3 regions of the Diaphorobacter oryzae DSM 22780 genome follow, and region 1 is predicted to be linked to each of the others. Evidence: predicted binding sites of a transcription regulator. Region 1 holds the regulator's gene; each other region holds the start of a gene.
The links. The regulator FNR, encoded in region 1, switches genes on or off when oxygen is low (the NO sensors DNR and NnrR bind a similar motif). The targets are predictions, from matches to a motif close to TTGATNNNNATCAA.
Positions count from the first base shown of each region.

Region 2: a site for FNR is predicted at 2,062-2,075, ahead of BP68_RS11455 (DUF3079 domain-containing protein). Genes of this name have one in related genera too.
Region 3: a site for FNR is predicted at 2,452-2,465, ahead of BP68_RS10575 (universal stress protein). Genes of this name have one in related genera too.

Region 1 covers NZ_JCANUL010000001.1:97,355-101,474, forward strand. The annotation lists gene BP68_RS00490 (hypothetical protein) at 1-416, shown strand, start outside; gene BP68_RS00495 (hypothetical protein) at 624-959, opposite strand; gene fnr (fumarate/nitrate reduction transcriptional regulator Fnr) at 1,089-1,832, opposite strand; gene hemN (oxygen-independent coproporphyrinogen III oxidase) at 2,004-3,386, shown strand; gene BP68_RS00510 (sulfite exporter TauE/SafE family protein) at 3,390-4,112, shown strand.
Region 2 covers NZ_JCANUL010000006.1:68,570-72,689, reverse strand. The annotation lists gene pbpC (penicillin-binding protein 1C) at 1-558, opposite strand, end outside; gene BP68_RS11465 (DUF3147 family protein) at 686-1,039, shown strand; gene BP68_RS11460 (methylglyoxal synthase) at 1,073-1,945, opposite strand; gene BP68_RS11455 (DUF3079 domain-containing protein) at 2,135-2,350, shown strand; gene BP68_RS11450 (endonuclease/exonuclease/phosphatase family protein) at 2,323-3,198, opposite strand; gene BP68_RS11445 (carbohydrate ABC transporter permease) at 3,295-4,120, opposite strand, start outside.
Region 3 covers NZ_JCANUL010000005.1:189,645-193,764, forward strand. The annotation lists gene BP68_RS10560 (hypothetical protein) at 1-421, opposite strand, end outside; gene BP68_RS10565 (LysR family transcriptional regulator) at 548-1,519, shown strand; gene BP68_RS10570 (metallophosphoesterase) at 1,561-2,406, shown strand; gene BP68_RS10575 (universal stress protein) at 2,520-2,942, shown strand; gene BP68_RS10580 (helix-turn-helix domain-containing protein) at 3,068-4,105, shown strand.

The sequences.
Region 1 (4,120 bases):
TCGTTGCCATCCTGGCAATGACCGGCTGTGCGAGCGCTCCTCAAAAAGCGGTTCTATATCCACAAGGCCGTAGCCAGGCAGCCCAGGAACGCGCCAACCATGCGCTGCAGGCGTGTGAACGCCGAGCTCAAAACGACGTGGGTCGCAATGACCGCAATCTCGCCCAAGGCAAGACTGGCCGAACGGGTAAAGCCATCCTGACGGAAGGCGCTGCAGAAGCGGCCGAGGCCGCCACTTCCGGCTTGATCAAGAACTCTGGCGACCTGTTGCGAGGAACGCTTGCCGGCGGCGTCGGAGGTTTGGTCGGCGCAGCAGTCAAAGTGGGCGCCGGCTGGAACAAAGCCGATCGCGTGTACGAGCGCTATGTTGAACAATGCATGAAAGACCGGGGGCACATTGTGCTGGGGTGGCGCTGAGGTTTTTCCTCGCTAGATGCATGCCCCATCGGTTTCTGCACTTGCTACCGCCGGTCTGAGTCGCCTTTGTCCCGGTGCTTTTGTGAATCTCCGGCAAGATGCCGTAGGACTTTGGTGCGTGGCATCAGGCTCATGGGGGCAGAAGTGGACGGCTTGAGGCCTTAAAAAAGCCCACCGGCGGTGGGCTTGGCAGGCTGGAAAATGGCCTCAGCGTCCCTGTGCCTTCATCTGGTCGCAAGCCTGCTTTTGCTGTGGCTTGCTCATGCTGGCCCAGCGTGTCTTAAATTCACCGGAAAATTGGGCGTAGCTGCGGTCGTATTCCGCGGGGGAGGCCTGCATATCCTTGATGGCGGCGGCACGTTGGTTCGCCCGCGCGGTCTCCACGTCCTTTGCACTCATGTGACCGCAAGACTGGGCCAGTCCGTTCATGCTGGCCGCGAGCCGCACCACCCCCGCCAGCAGCGCTTTGTCGGGGTTATCTTCGTCATTTGCGTAGGCCATCCCGGCCGTCAATGCCAGGGCTACAGCCAGAGCTGTCTTCATTCCTCTCAGTCCTTTCCCTCTTGTTGACCCGCTTTAACGGCGAGCGGGCACAAGAGGATGGTAAGCGCGTGTACTTGTCGCAGCGTGCAACAAGTTGCAACGCGGACTGTGAGGATTCTCTGGCGCAGTCTAGTGGCAGGCCTGCTGGCTGTTCACGATGCGCTTGAGGGCGTCGGTGTCCACGATGCGCACATGGCGCTGTTTGACCTCGACGATTCCTTCCTCCACGAACTTGGAGAAGGTGCGGCTCACGGTCTCGAGCTTGAGACCCAGGTAGCTGCCGATTTCCTCGCGTGTCATGCGCAGCACCAGTTCGGACTGAGAAAATCCACGAGCATGCAGTCGCTGCACCAGATTCAGCAGGAAGGCGGCCAGGCGCTCTTCGGCACGCATGCTGCCCAGCAAAAGCATGACGCCATGCTCGCGGACGATTTCGCGGCTCATGATCTTGTGGACATGGTGCTGCAGTGCCGTGACCTCACGCGATAGTTCTTCGATACGGTCGAACGGCATGACGCAGACCTCGGCATCCTCCAGCGCCACGGCATCGCAGGTATGCCGGTCGCTCACGATGCCGTCGAGGCCGATGATCTCGCCGGCCATTTGGAAACCGGTGACCTGATCGCGGCCGTCTTCTGTTGCAACACAGGTCTTGAAAAAACCGGTGCGGATCGCAAACAGGGAGGCAAAGGGCTCGCCGTTGCGAAACAACGTGCCGCCCCGTTTGACCTTGCGGCGCACGGCCACGATCTCATCGATGCGTTTCAATTGCTGGTCATCCAATCCCAAGGGCATGCACAGTTCGCGCAGATTGCAGTTGGAGCAAGCAACTTTGATGGATTGCAGGTTGGTGTGCATGGGGACCCTGTTCATGTCGCGAGCTTACCTCTGAAAGCCATTGAGGCAGGAATATCGCAGGCCGTTGAAAGACTTTGAGCCAAGGTCAAATTGTCGCTATGCGGACCTTGTGAGCGCTTGATCAATGTCAAGGACGCTGGAGTGACTCTACGGCACAGTGCATGGCAAATGCAAGGAACCCCCGCCATGACAGTCATTACAACTGAGCTTTTGCGGCGCTTTGACGTCTCTGGGCCACGCTACACCTCCTACCCGACGGCAGACCGTTTCGTGGAGGCGTTTGGCGAGAGGGAGTACATCCTGGCGCTTCAACAACGCCGTGTGGGCTCGGTGGCGAAGGCGATGCCGCTTTCGCTGTATGTTCACATCCCGTTTTGCGAATCCCTATGTTACTACTGTGCCTGCAACAAGATCATCACCAAGCACCCGGAGAGGGCTGAGGCCTATCTGCGCTATCTGAGCCGCGAGATTGATCTGCACACAGCCCATTGCGGCGTGGGACAGCATGTCAGCCAGCTGCACTTTGGCGGGGGGACGCCCACCTTCCTGTCGGACGATGGCCTGCGTGAGCTGATGGGCATGCTAAAGCGCAGTTTCGTGCTGGTTCCGGGAGGAGAGTATTCGATCGAGGTGGATCCTCGGACCGTGGATGAACAGCGGTTGGCCTTGCTGGCTGAACTGGGCTTCAACCGATTGAGCTTTGGTGTGCAGGATTTCGATCCCGAGGTGCAGAAGGCGGTCCACCGCGTGCAGCCTGCGGAGCAGGTTTTCGCCCTCGTGGAGAGTGCGCGCAAGCTGGGTTTTGAGTCGGTGAATGTGGACCTGATCTACGGATTGCCGCGCCAGACGCCGGAGTCTTTTGACCGTACGCTGGAGCAGGTGACCCAACTGCGGCCGGACCGTATTGCACTCTATGCCTATGCGCATCTGCCGGAGCGCTTCAAGTCGCAGCGGCGCATCGTATCGGCAGAGTTGCCCATGGCATCGGCCAAGGTGTCGATGCTGGCGCGCTCCATCGATGTGTTCATGAAGGCCGGGTACGTGTACGTGGGCATGGACCACTTCGCGCTGCCGGAGGATGCACTGGCCGTGGCCAAGCGCCAGGGCCGGCTGCACCGCAATTTCCAGGGGTACAGCACCCAGCCCGATTGCGATTTGATCGGGTTGGGCGTCTCGGCCATTGGTCGTGTGGGCGCCACATACAGCCAAAACGTCAAGACGCTCGACGAATACTACGATGCCATCAACCACGGGCATCTGCCGGTGGCGCGGGGGCTGGCGTTGACGCGGGACGACCTGGTGCGCCGCGCGGTCATCATGGCCTTGATGTGCCAGGGGGAGGTGTTGTTCGAGCCCTTGGAGCAATCCTGGCTGATTGATTTTCGCCGCTATTTCGAGACGGAGCTGCAGCAACTCGAGGAGATGGCAGGGCAGGGGCTTGTGAAAATCAACCCCGAGGGCATAGAGGTGACGCCCATGGGGTGGTATTTCGTGCGTGGCGTGGCGATGGTGTTCGACAAGTATTTGCAGGCCGACCGCAATCGAGCGCGTTTCTCGCGCATCATCTGACGCATGTTCCTGGCTCTGGTTTCGACGGCTTTCCTCATGGGTTTGATGGGGGGTGGGCACTGCCTTGCCATGTGTGCTGCCCCCTGTGGTGCGTTGACGGGACTGGGAGCGGCACCGGCCAGCAGCGAGAGAGTCGTGCAATGGATGCCGCGCGGCTCGGTTCTGCGGCGCAACCTGGGCTTCCATCTGGGGCGCTTGGCGGGATATGGCGCTGCGGGCGCATTGGCTGCTTTTGCCATGGAACGGCTGGCGTGGCTGAGCCAGAACAGTTCTGCCTTGCGCCCGGCGTGGAGCATGCTGCATGTGCTGGTGCTGGCGTGGGGGCTGTTGATGATGTTGCAGGCGCGGCAGCCTGCGTGGATAGAGAACGCCGGACGGGCTGTTTGGGGCAAGGTGAGGTCGCTGGTGTCGCAGCCCGGCGGACTGTTTATGACGGGGTTCGCCTGGGCTTTGCTGCCTTGTGGCTTGCTCTATACCGCGTTGCTCACGGCTGCCTTGAGCGGCAGTGTGCTGCGTGGGGCGCTATGCATGGTGCTTTTCGGCATTGGCAGCGGGATCTGGTTGGTGGCCGGGCCCTGGATGTGGGGGCAGTTTCGGGCCCGGGTGGGATCGGTGGGGGGGGCATGGGGCCCGAGGCTGGCCGGGTTGGTGCTCTTCTTGATGGGGGGCTGGGCCTTGTGGATGGATGTGGTACATGGACAACCCGCCCCATGGTGTCTGCCATGACGTGCACC
Region 2 (4,120 bases), on a different contig from region 1:
CACGATCTCGCCGCGAAACGGCACGAGGTTGAGATAGGCCTCCAGGATCTGGTCCTTGCGCCAGCGCCGGTCCAGCACCTGCGCGGCCACGGCCTGGCCGATCTTCTGCGTGACCGTGCGCCTGCCCGGCCCCTGGCGCCAGTCGCCGTCGAGCAGGCCCGCCAGCTGCATGGTGAGGGTGCTGGCGCCGCGCGTGCGCTGGTTCCACAGGTTGCCCCAGGCCGCAGCCGATACCGCCGCCCAGTCCACGCCGCTGTGCTCGTAAAAGCGCCGGTCCTCGCTGAGCACCAGCGCCTGGCGCAGCGCGGGCGACACGTCGGCCAGCTGCAGCCAGCGGCCGCGGCGCACGGTGGCGTCGGTGCGCAGGCGCTGCAGCACCTCGCCCTCGCGCGAGAGCACCAGCGTTTCGGAGGAGCGGAAGTCGGCGCGCACCTCGTCGAAGCTGGGCAACGCCAGCGCGGGCAGCGCACAGGCCCACAGCGCCAGCGCCGTCCCTGCGGCACGCAGGCGCTGAAGAAAGCGGGGGAGAGAATCGGGGAATGCGGAATGCGCGGACATGCGGTGCGGCAGCTTATCAGGCCCATGCGGCTGGCCCCAGGCCGGCGCATGGACAACGCGCACGCCTTTGCGTAGATTGCGCCGCAGCGCGAATTCAATCCACATCAAGCCTTGTCTGGAGATTGCGATGGGCTGGTTGATCACCAAATACGCACTCACGGCGGCCGTCGTCGTGCTGGTTTCGGAAGCCGCCAAGCGCAGCGACAAGCTGGGCGGGTTCATCGCTGCCCTGCCCATGGTCACGTTCCTGGCGCTGATCTGGCTCCATGTCGAGAAGCAGCCCCAGGCCAAGATCGCCAACCATGCTTGGTACACGTTCTGGTACGTGGTGCCCACGCTGCCCATGTTTCTCGCCTTCCCGTTCCTGCTGCCCCGCCTCGGGTTCTGGCTGACCCTGCTGGCCAGCCTGGGCATCACGGTGCTGTGCTTCGGGCTGTTCGCCCTCGCGGCGCGCCCCTTCGGCATCGACCTGCTGCCGTGACGCAGGCGCGGTGCGCCTCCAGGCCGTTCCGGTTCAGGCGCCGGCGCGCAGGCGCGCGGCGTCGCACCAGCGCTGCGCCACCCGGGGCGAGGTGGTGCACACGGCGTCGTGCGTGGCCGTGGTCACGGCGCGCTCCAGCAGCTGGATGTCGGCCTCGTGCTGGCGCGCCACATGCGGGTCCTCGAAGAAGATGGCGCGGTGGCAGCGGCGCTCCAGCACCAGGTCGGCGATCTGCGCGTCGCCGCCCAGCGGGCCGCTGTTGAACCGCTGGACCCAGGGCTGCCCCTCGGGCCAGCCACGGCTCCAGGCCAGCTCGTTCAGGCGCTGGCCCGTGGTGCCCGTGGCCACGCGCCGGTGAAAGCGCGACAGCAGGTCGAAGTTGCGGTCGGCGAACTCCAGCATGGCGCCCTTCATCGCGTCGTGGGCGATCAGGGCCAGGGTCTGGGCGCCGTAGTCGTGGAAACGGTCGGCGTTGCGGTCGGCGGGCAGGCCCGCGTGGATGCGCTCCATCTCCACCCAGTCGCGGGCGCTGGCCACGGTGGAGATGAAGGGCTTGCCGTGGATCACGCACTGGCGCTTGAGCGCCAGGGCCTCGGGGAAGATGGACGACGGGTCCACCGGATCAATGAGGTAGATGGCGCCGTCCAGCGTGCGGCCCTCGCCCTCCATGCCCACGACCTCAGCCACCAGCTTCATCAGCCCGCCCTCGCGCCCGTAGGGGTAGCGCACCAGGGGGCGGTAGCCCTGCAGCATGCCGGCGGCGGCGATCGCATCGTAGGTGCGGCCCACGGCATGCAGGCCCAGCCGCAGTTCGCGGATACCCGCCTCGCAGGCACGCAGCAGGGCGAACAGCGCGGCGTCTTCGGTGTGGTGGTGCAGGCGGTTGGCGGCAAGACCCATCAGCATGGTGCGGCGGCTTCCTTCGGTGGTTTGGGGTGGTTGGTGGTTGGAGCGGTGGCCCGTGCGCCGAGCATAGTCGCTGGCAAGGCCCGCGCCGCCCTGCGGCCGGGGCCTCGGCCGCTTTGATACGGATCAAAACCCTGCTGGCGCCGTGTCACCACACTGAGTCCGTTGTCCGCGCACCGTTCCCACGCCATGAGCAAGAAGTTTCCGCTGAACCCCGCGCGCCCCGAGCTGATCTGCTGGGGCTGCGACCGCTACTGCGCGGCGGATGCGATGGCCTGCGGCAACGGGTCGGACCGCACGCAGCACCCCGCGGAGCTGTTCGGGCCCGACTGGGCCGAGTGGGTGCCGCCCGCAGAGCCGCCCAGGGACAAGCCGCCTCACCCCAGCGACAGCAGCACGGGCTGATGGTCGGAGGCCTGTGTGGCGCCATCCACGTGCATGGCGCGCACCCGGTCCCGCAGCGAATCGCTGACCCACACGAAGTCGCAGGCCAGGGGCTCGGGCGCGTACTGGCGGTCGAACACGCAGAAGGTGGGCGGCTGGGCCGTGTCCGGATGCAGCAGGCGCCAGGCATCGTGCAGCGGCGGCCCGCCCGCGCGGGTCCAGCCGGCGGCCTCGTGGGGCGCCAGCGGCGCGGCGATGGCCGCGTACTCGGGCTCGTGCGCCTGCAGGTTGAAGTCGCCGCACAGGATGGCGTGGGGCGTGTGGGCCTTGTTCTGGAAGGGCGTGCCGTCGGCCGCATCCTCGGGCGGCTGCGCCGCCTGCGCGCAGGCCTGCAGGTGCAGCGCGCGCAACGCCAGCGCCTGGGCCATGCGCTGGGGCTTGGAGTAGTACTCCAGGTGCGTGGTCATGATGCGCACCGGGCCCAGGGCCGCGTCGCGCACGGTGAGCACGCTGCACATGCGCGGCATGCTGCGCACGCCCGCGTCCGGCGGGTACGGCAGCGGGTGGTGCTGCAGCTGCAGCACGGGCAGCCGCGTGGCGATGAGGTTGCCGAAGCGCTGGCGCCCCGCGCCGGTCCATTCGTCCACCGCCGCGCCGAAGAACACCTGCCAGCCCGCGGGCAGCGCGGCCCGCACCTGGGCCACCTGGTCGCCGGGCGCGCCCGCCAGGCCCGGGTAGTGCACGGCGATTTCCTGCAGGCACAGGACATGAACGTCGCCCAGGGCCAGCGCCTGCCGCACGATGCGCTGCACGTCCACGCGGCCGTCCAGGCCGCAGCACCATTGGGTGTTCCAGGTGACGAGTTGCATGCCGCACTCCCACGCCGCCTGCGGCGGCAATGATTCAAAAACAATAGCTACCCGCGCTTGATGGACGGTCGCTGGAGGCCTATTTGACCAAAACTCTTACTTGATGCCCGCGCGCATGAAGCTTTGCACGAACTGGCGCTGAAAGAGTATGAAGCCGATGAGCAGCGGCGCGGTGGACATCAGCGTGGCGGCGGTGATGGTGGACCATTCCACGCCCTGCTCCACCGACGAGAACACCTGCAGCCCCACCGTGAGCGGGCGCGACTCCACACTGTTGGTGATGATGAGCGGCCACAGGAAGTTGTTCCAGTGAAAGCTCACCGACACCAGCGCGAACGCGGTGTATACGGGCCGGGCCAGCGGCACGTAGACGCGCCACAGGATCTGCAGTGCGCTCGCGCCTTCCACGCGCGCGGCCTCGTCCAGCTCCTTGGGGATGCCCATGAAGGTCTGGCGCAGCAGGAAGATGGCGAAGGCCGAGGCGAAGTACGGCAGGCCGATGGCCACCAGCGAATCCACCAGGCCCAGGCGGCCCATGGTCTTGTAGTTCTCGACCAGCAGGATGTCGGGCATGACCATGAGCTGCACCAGCACCAGCGCAAAGGCGACGTTCTTGCCGCGGAACTCGTAGCGCGCGAAGGCGTAGGCGGCCAGCGTGGACAGCACCAGCTGCGCGCACAGGATGAGGGTCACCAGCGCCATGGTGTTGAGGAAGTAGCGCGCGAAGGGCGCGGCCTCCCAGGCGCGGCGGAAGTTGTCCAGCGTCCACGGCGCCGCCAGGTCGAAACGCGTGGCGTATTCCGCGGGGTGGAAGGCGGTCCACACGGCATAGGCCAGCGGCAGCACCCACGCAACGGCCAGCGCCCAGGCGGCCAGGGTGTCGAGCCAGGTGGCCCCGTAGAGCTGCGGGCCGGTGTTGCGG
Region 3 (4,120 bases), on a different contig from region 1:
CGTCGACAGCGATGCCGTTCATGGCGCGGCTCAGGTCGGCCATGATGCGCGCGTCGCGCAGCGCGGCGTTCCAGGTCTTTTCGTCCTCGGCCTCACGCTGGCGTGCCTCGGACCAGACCTTGGCCGCATTGCGCAGGGCCGCCACGGCGGCACGCACCGGCGCAGCCAGCAGGGCCATGCCAGCAAAGGCGATCACCCACAGCACCATCCAGCCGGCCAGCAGGTGGCCGTCGCCCCAGGCATCCATCATCTGGTTGGCGACGACAAGCAGGGCCGCCACCAGCGCCGCCAGCAGCAGGGAGGTGGCGCCGCGGGCGCCGCCCTCGCGGGCCACGATCTGCCGCAGGTGATTCACGGCGCCCTGAATGCGGGCGATGCCATGGTGTTCGGGGTGGAAGTCGATGTGTACAAATTTCGTCATGATGTGAACCCTTTGATGCCGCTTGTGGCGAAATTGCCGGGCGATGGGTGAATACTAGGGTTTACCCTGGTTTTCGTCCAATTTATATGTTGAATTACCGACATTCATCTGTGTGATGATTCGCGCATGCAGCCGCTGAACTTCCGCACGCTGGATCTGAATCTGTTGCGCGTCTTCGACGAGGTCATGGCGGAGCGCAACCTCACCCGCGCGGCCGAGAAGCTGGCCATCACCCAGCCGGCCGTGAGCAACGCGCTGCGCCGCCTGCGCGAGGCCGTGGGCGACGAACTGGTCACGCGCCGCGGCCATGGCGTGGAGCCCACGCCGCGCGCCCTGGCGCTGTGGCCCGCCGTGCGCCAGGCGCTGGCGCAGTTGCAGGCGTCGCTGGCGCCCGGCAGCTTCGACCCGGCATCGGCCCAGACCACCTTCGTGCTCGCCATGGCCGATGCCACGGGCGCCACGCTGATCCCGCCGCTCATCGAGATCGTCGAGCGCGAGGCGCCCGGCATCTCGCTGCGCGTGGTGCCGCTCACCACGCGCGACCCGCGCCGCCTGCTGGACGACGAAAGCGCCGACCTGGCCGTGGGCTATTTCCCCGCCGTACTGGCCGACCTCACGGCCCGCGCCCAATCCGACAACGTGGTGGCCCATGAAAGCACGCGCCTCTACGAAGGCCAGTACGTGTGCGTGATGCGCGCGGGCCATCCGCTGGCGGGCGCGCCGCTCACACTGGACCTGTACTGCGCCGCGCGCCACCTGCTGGTGAGCTTCTCCGGCAAGCCCTATGGCTTCATTGACGAGGCGCTCACCGCGCTGGGACGCGAGCGGCGCATCGTGCTCACCGTGAACCAGTTCTTCACCGCCGGCCGCGTGGTGGCCACCACCGACCTGCTCACCGTGCTGCCCCGGCACTTCGTGGGCGTGGCCAGCCTGCAAAACGAACTCATCTGGCGCCCGCTGCCCATGACGCTGCCCGCCGTGCACGTGGACGCGCTGTGGCACCGCCGGCGCGTCCACGACCCCGCCCACCGCTGGCTGCGCGACACCATTGCGCGGGCAGCGCGCAACACGCCGGCCCCGATCACGCGCCAGGGCTGACCGCTACCACGCGCCACCGCACCGCGATCCACGACATTCCCATGAAGCTGCAACTGCTGTCCGACCTGCACCTGGAAGCCCACCCCCATTTCACACCCAGCCCAGCGCCCGGGGCCGATGTACTGGTCCTGGCCGGGGACATCGGCTCGTACCAGCCGGGCTCGCGGCTCACGGACGAGGACTTCGGCCTGGCCCGCTTCTCGCCGCTGCCGCAGTACGCGGGCTGGCCCACGCCCGTGGTCTACGTGCCAGGCAACCACGAGTACGACATGCAGGACTTCGACGCCGCGCACGAGCGCCTGCGCCGCACCTGCGACCGCCTGGGGCTGATCTGGCTGGAGCGGACCAGCGTGGTGCTGCAGGGCGTGCGCCTGGTGGGCACGACGCTGTGGAGCGACTTCGACGCCCTGGCGGACCACGGCGCCGTCGCCGAACTGGGCCCGCGCCTGCGCATGCGCGAAAAGGCCTTTCGCGCCGCCAACTTCTACCTGTCCAAGACCGGTGGCACGCGCCACGGCGCGCCCTTTCTGGCCGAGGCCGTGCGCGAGCAGGCGCTGCTGTGCCAGGCCTGGCTGCGCGAAGCCCTGGCGCAGCCCTTCGCCGGCACCACGGTCGCCATCACCCACTTCGCCCCCAGCCTGCTCAGCGCGGACCCGCGCTACGGCCTGGTGCCCGGCACGGCAGGCTTTTGCAATGCGCTGGACGACTGCCTGCCCCACGCCAGCCTGTGGCTGCACGGCCACCTGCATGCGCCCAGCGACTACCTGGTGCGCGGCACGCGTGGCGACGGCACGCCCTGGAGCTGCCGCGTGGTGGCCAATCCGCTGGGCTATGCCCGCAAGGGAGAGCAGGCGTCATTCCAGCCGCACTGCGTGCTCGCCGTATGATGCGCGCGGGCGCATGGCCCTTCATTGGCGCGCAGCATAAAAAATATGACTCAGGTCAAGACAACAGGCGCAAGCGCAAATTAGTCTGACATCCCGTTTCCGGAGTACTTCACATGAACATCCTGCTCGCTGTCGACGGCAGCACCTACACCAAGAAAATGCTGGCCTACCTGGCCGCGCACGACGAAATGCTGGGCAGCACGCACGCCTACACCGCCGTGACGGTGCAGCCGCAACTGCCTCCTCGCGCCCGTGCCGCGCTGGGCAAGGAAGTGGTCGACAAGTACCACGCCGAAGAAGGCGAAAAGGTGCTGTCCCCCGTGGTGAAGTTCATGGGGCGCCACGGCGTGCAGCTCAAGACCCTGACCAAGGTGGGCCCGGCCGGCGAAACCATCGCCAAGGTGGCCGAATCCGGCAAGTACGACCTGATCGTCATGGGCACGCACGGCCACGGCTCCCTGGGCAAGCTGGTGATGGGCTCGGTCAGCACGCAGGTGCTGGCCAACTGCCAGGTGCCGGTGCTGCTGGTGCGCTGAGGCGCCCCTGCACCTTCGTCACTGAGCGCCACCTTCGGGTGGCGCATTTGTTTCCGCCCTCCGGGGCGCGCCGGCGGCCCGCCGCCGGTCGCCGTGCAACATTCCCGCCCCATACTCGCGCCACCATGTCCTCCGCCCCGCTGCCCACCACGGACTTCGCCACCGCTCAGGCGGCGGGCGAGGAACGCTTCGAGGCCTGGCGCGACAGCATTTCCGTCATCTTCGACGTGAGCCCGCTGGCCCGCGAGACGCTGGGCAGCTTCCAGGCATCGGTCAATGCCGCGCACCTGGGCAACCTGCTGGTCGGGGACCTCCACTTCGGCGCCCAGCAGTTCGCGCGCACGCGCCCCCGCGCAGCGCGCGACGGGCTCGACCATTACCTGGTGCAGTGGTACCGCAGCGGCGGCTTCGTCGGCCAGCACGACGACGGCGACGAGATGGAGGTGCGCCCGGGCGACGTCACCGTGTTCACGCTCGACCGCACGCTGCGCACCTTCGCGCAGCCGTCGCATGTGCTCTCGCTCATCGTGCCGCGCGCGCTGGCCGACGCGGCCTTCGGCGGCCCGCACCACGACCTGCACGGCACCGTGCTGCGCGCGGGCCATCCCCTGGGCGGCCTGCTGGGCGACCACCTGGCCTCGCTGCAGCGGCGGCTGCCGGCCATCGCGCTCGCGGACGCGCCCTCGGTGGTGCATGCCACCATGCAGATGCTGGCCGCCTGCCTGCGCCCGAGCCTGCGCACGCACGACCAGGCGCGGGACGCGCTGCTCGGCGTGACGCTGGAACGCATCCAGCGGCACATCGCGCGCAACCTCGGCGCGCCGCTCGGCCCCGACGTGCTGTGCAGCACCTTCGGCATATCGCGCAGCCTGCTGTACCGCCTGTTCGAGCCGCTGGGGGGCGTGGCCCACTACGTGCAGCAGCGCCGGCTGCAGCGCGCCTTCCACGCGCTCACCAACCCGGCCAACCAGCGCCTGCGCGTGGCCGACATCGCCGCCCACACCGGCTTTTCGAGCGAGGCACATTTCAGCCGCGCCTTCCGCGCCGCCTTCGGTTTCACGCCGAGCGACGCGCGCGCCATGGCCGCCGCCCAAGCCGCAGGCACACAGCCCCACGCCCACGGCACCTCGGCCGAATACGCGGACTGGGTGCGCGGGCTGTAGCCACCCGCCGGGCGC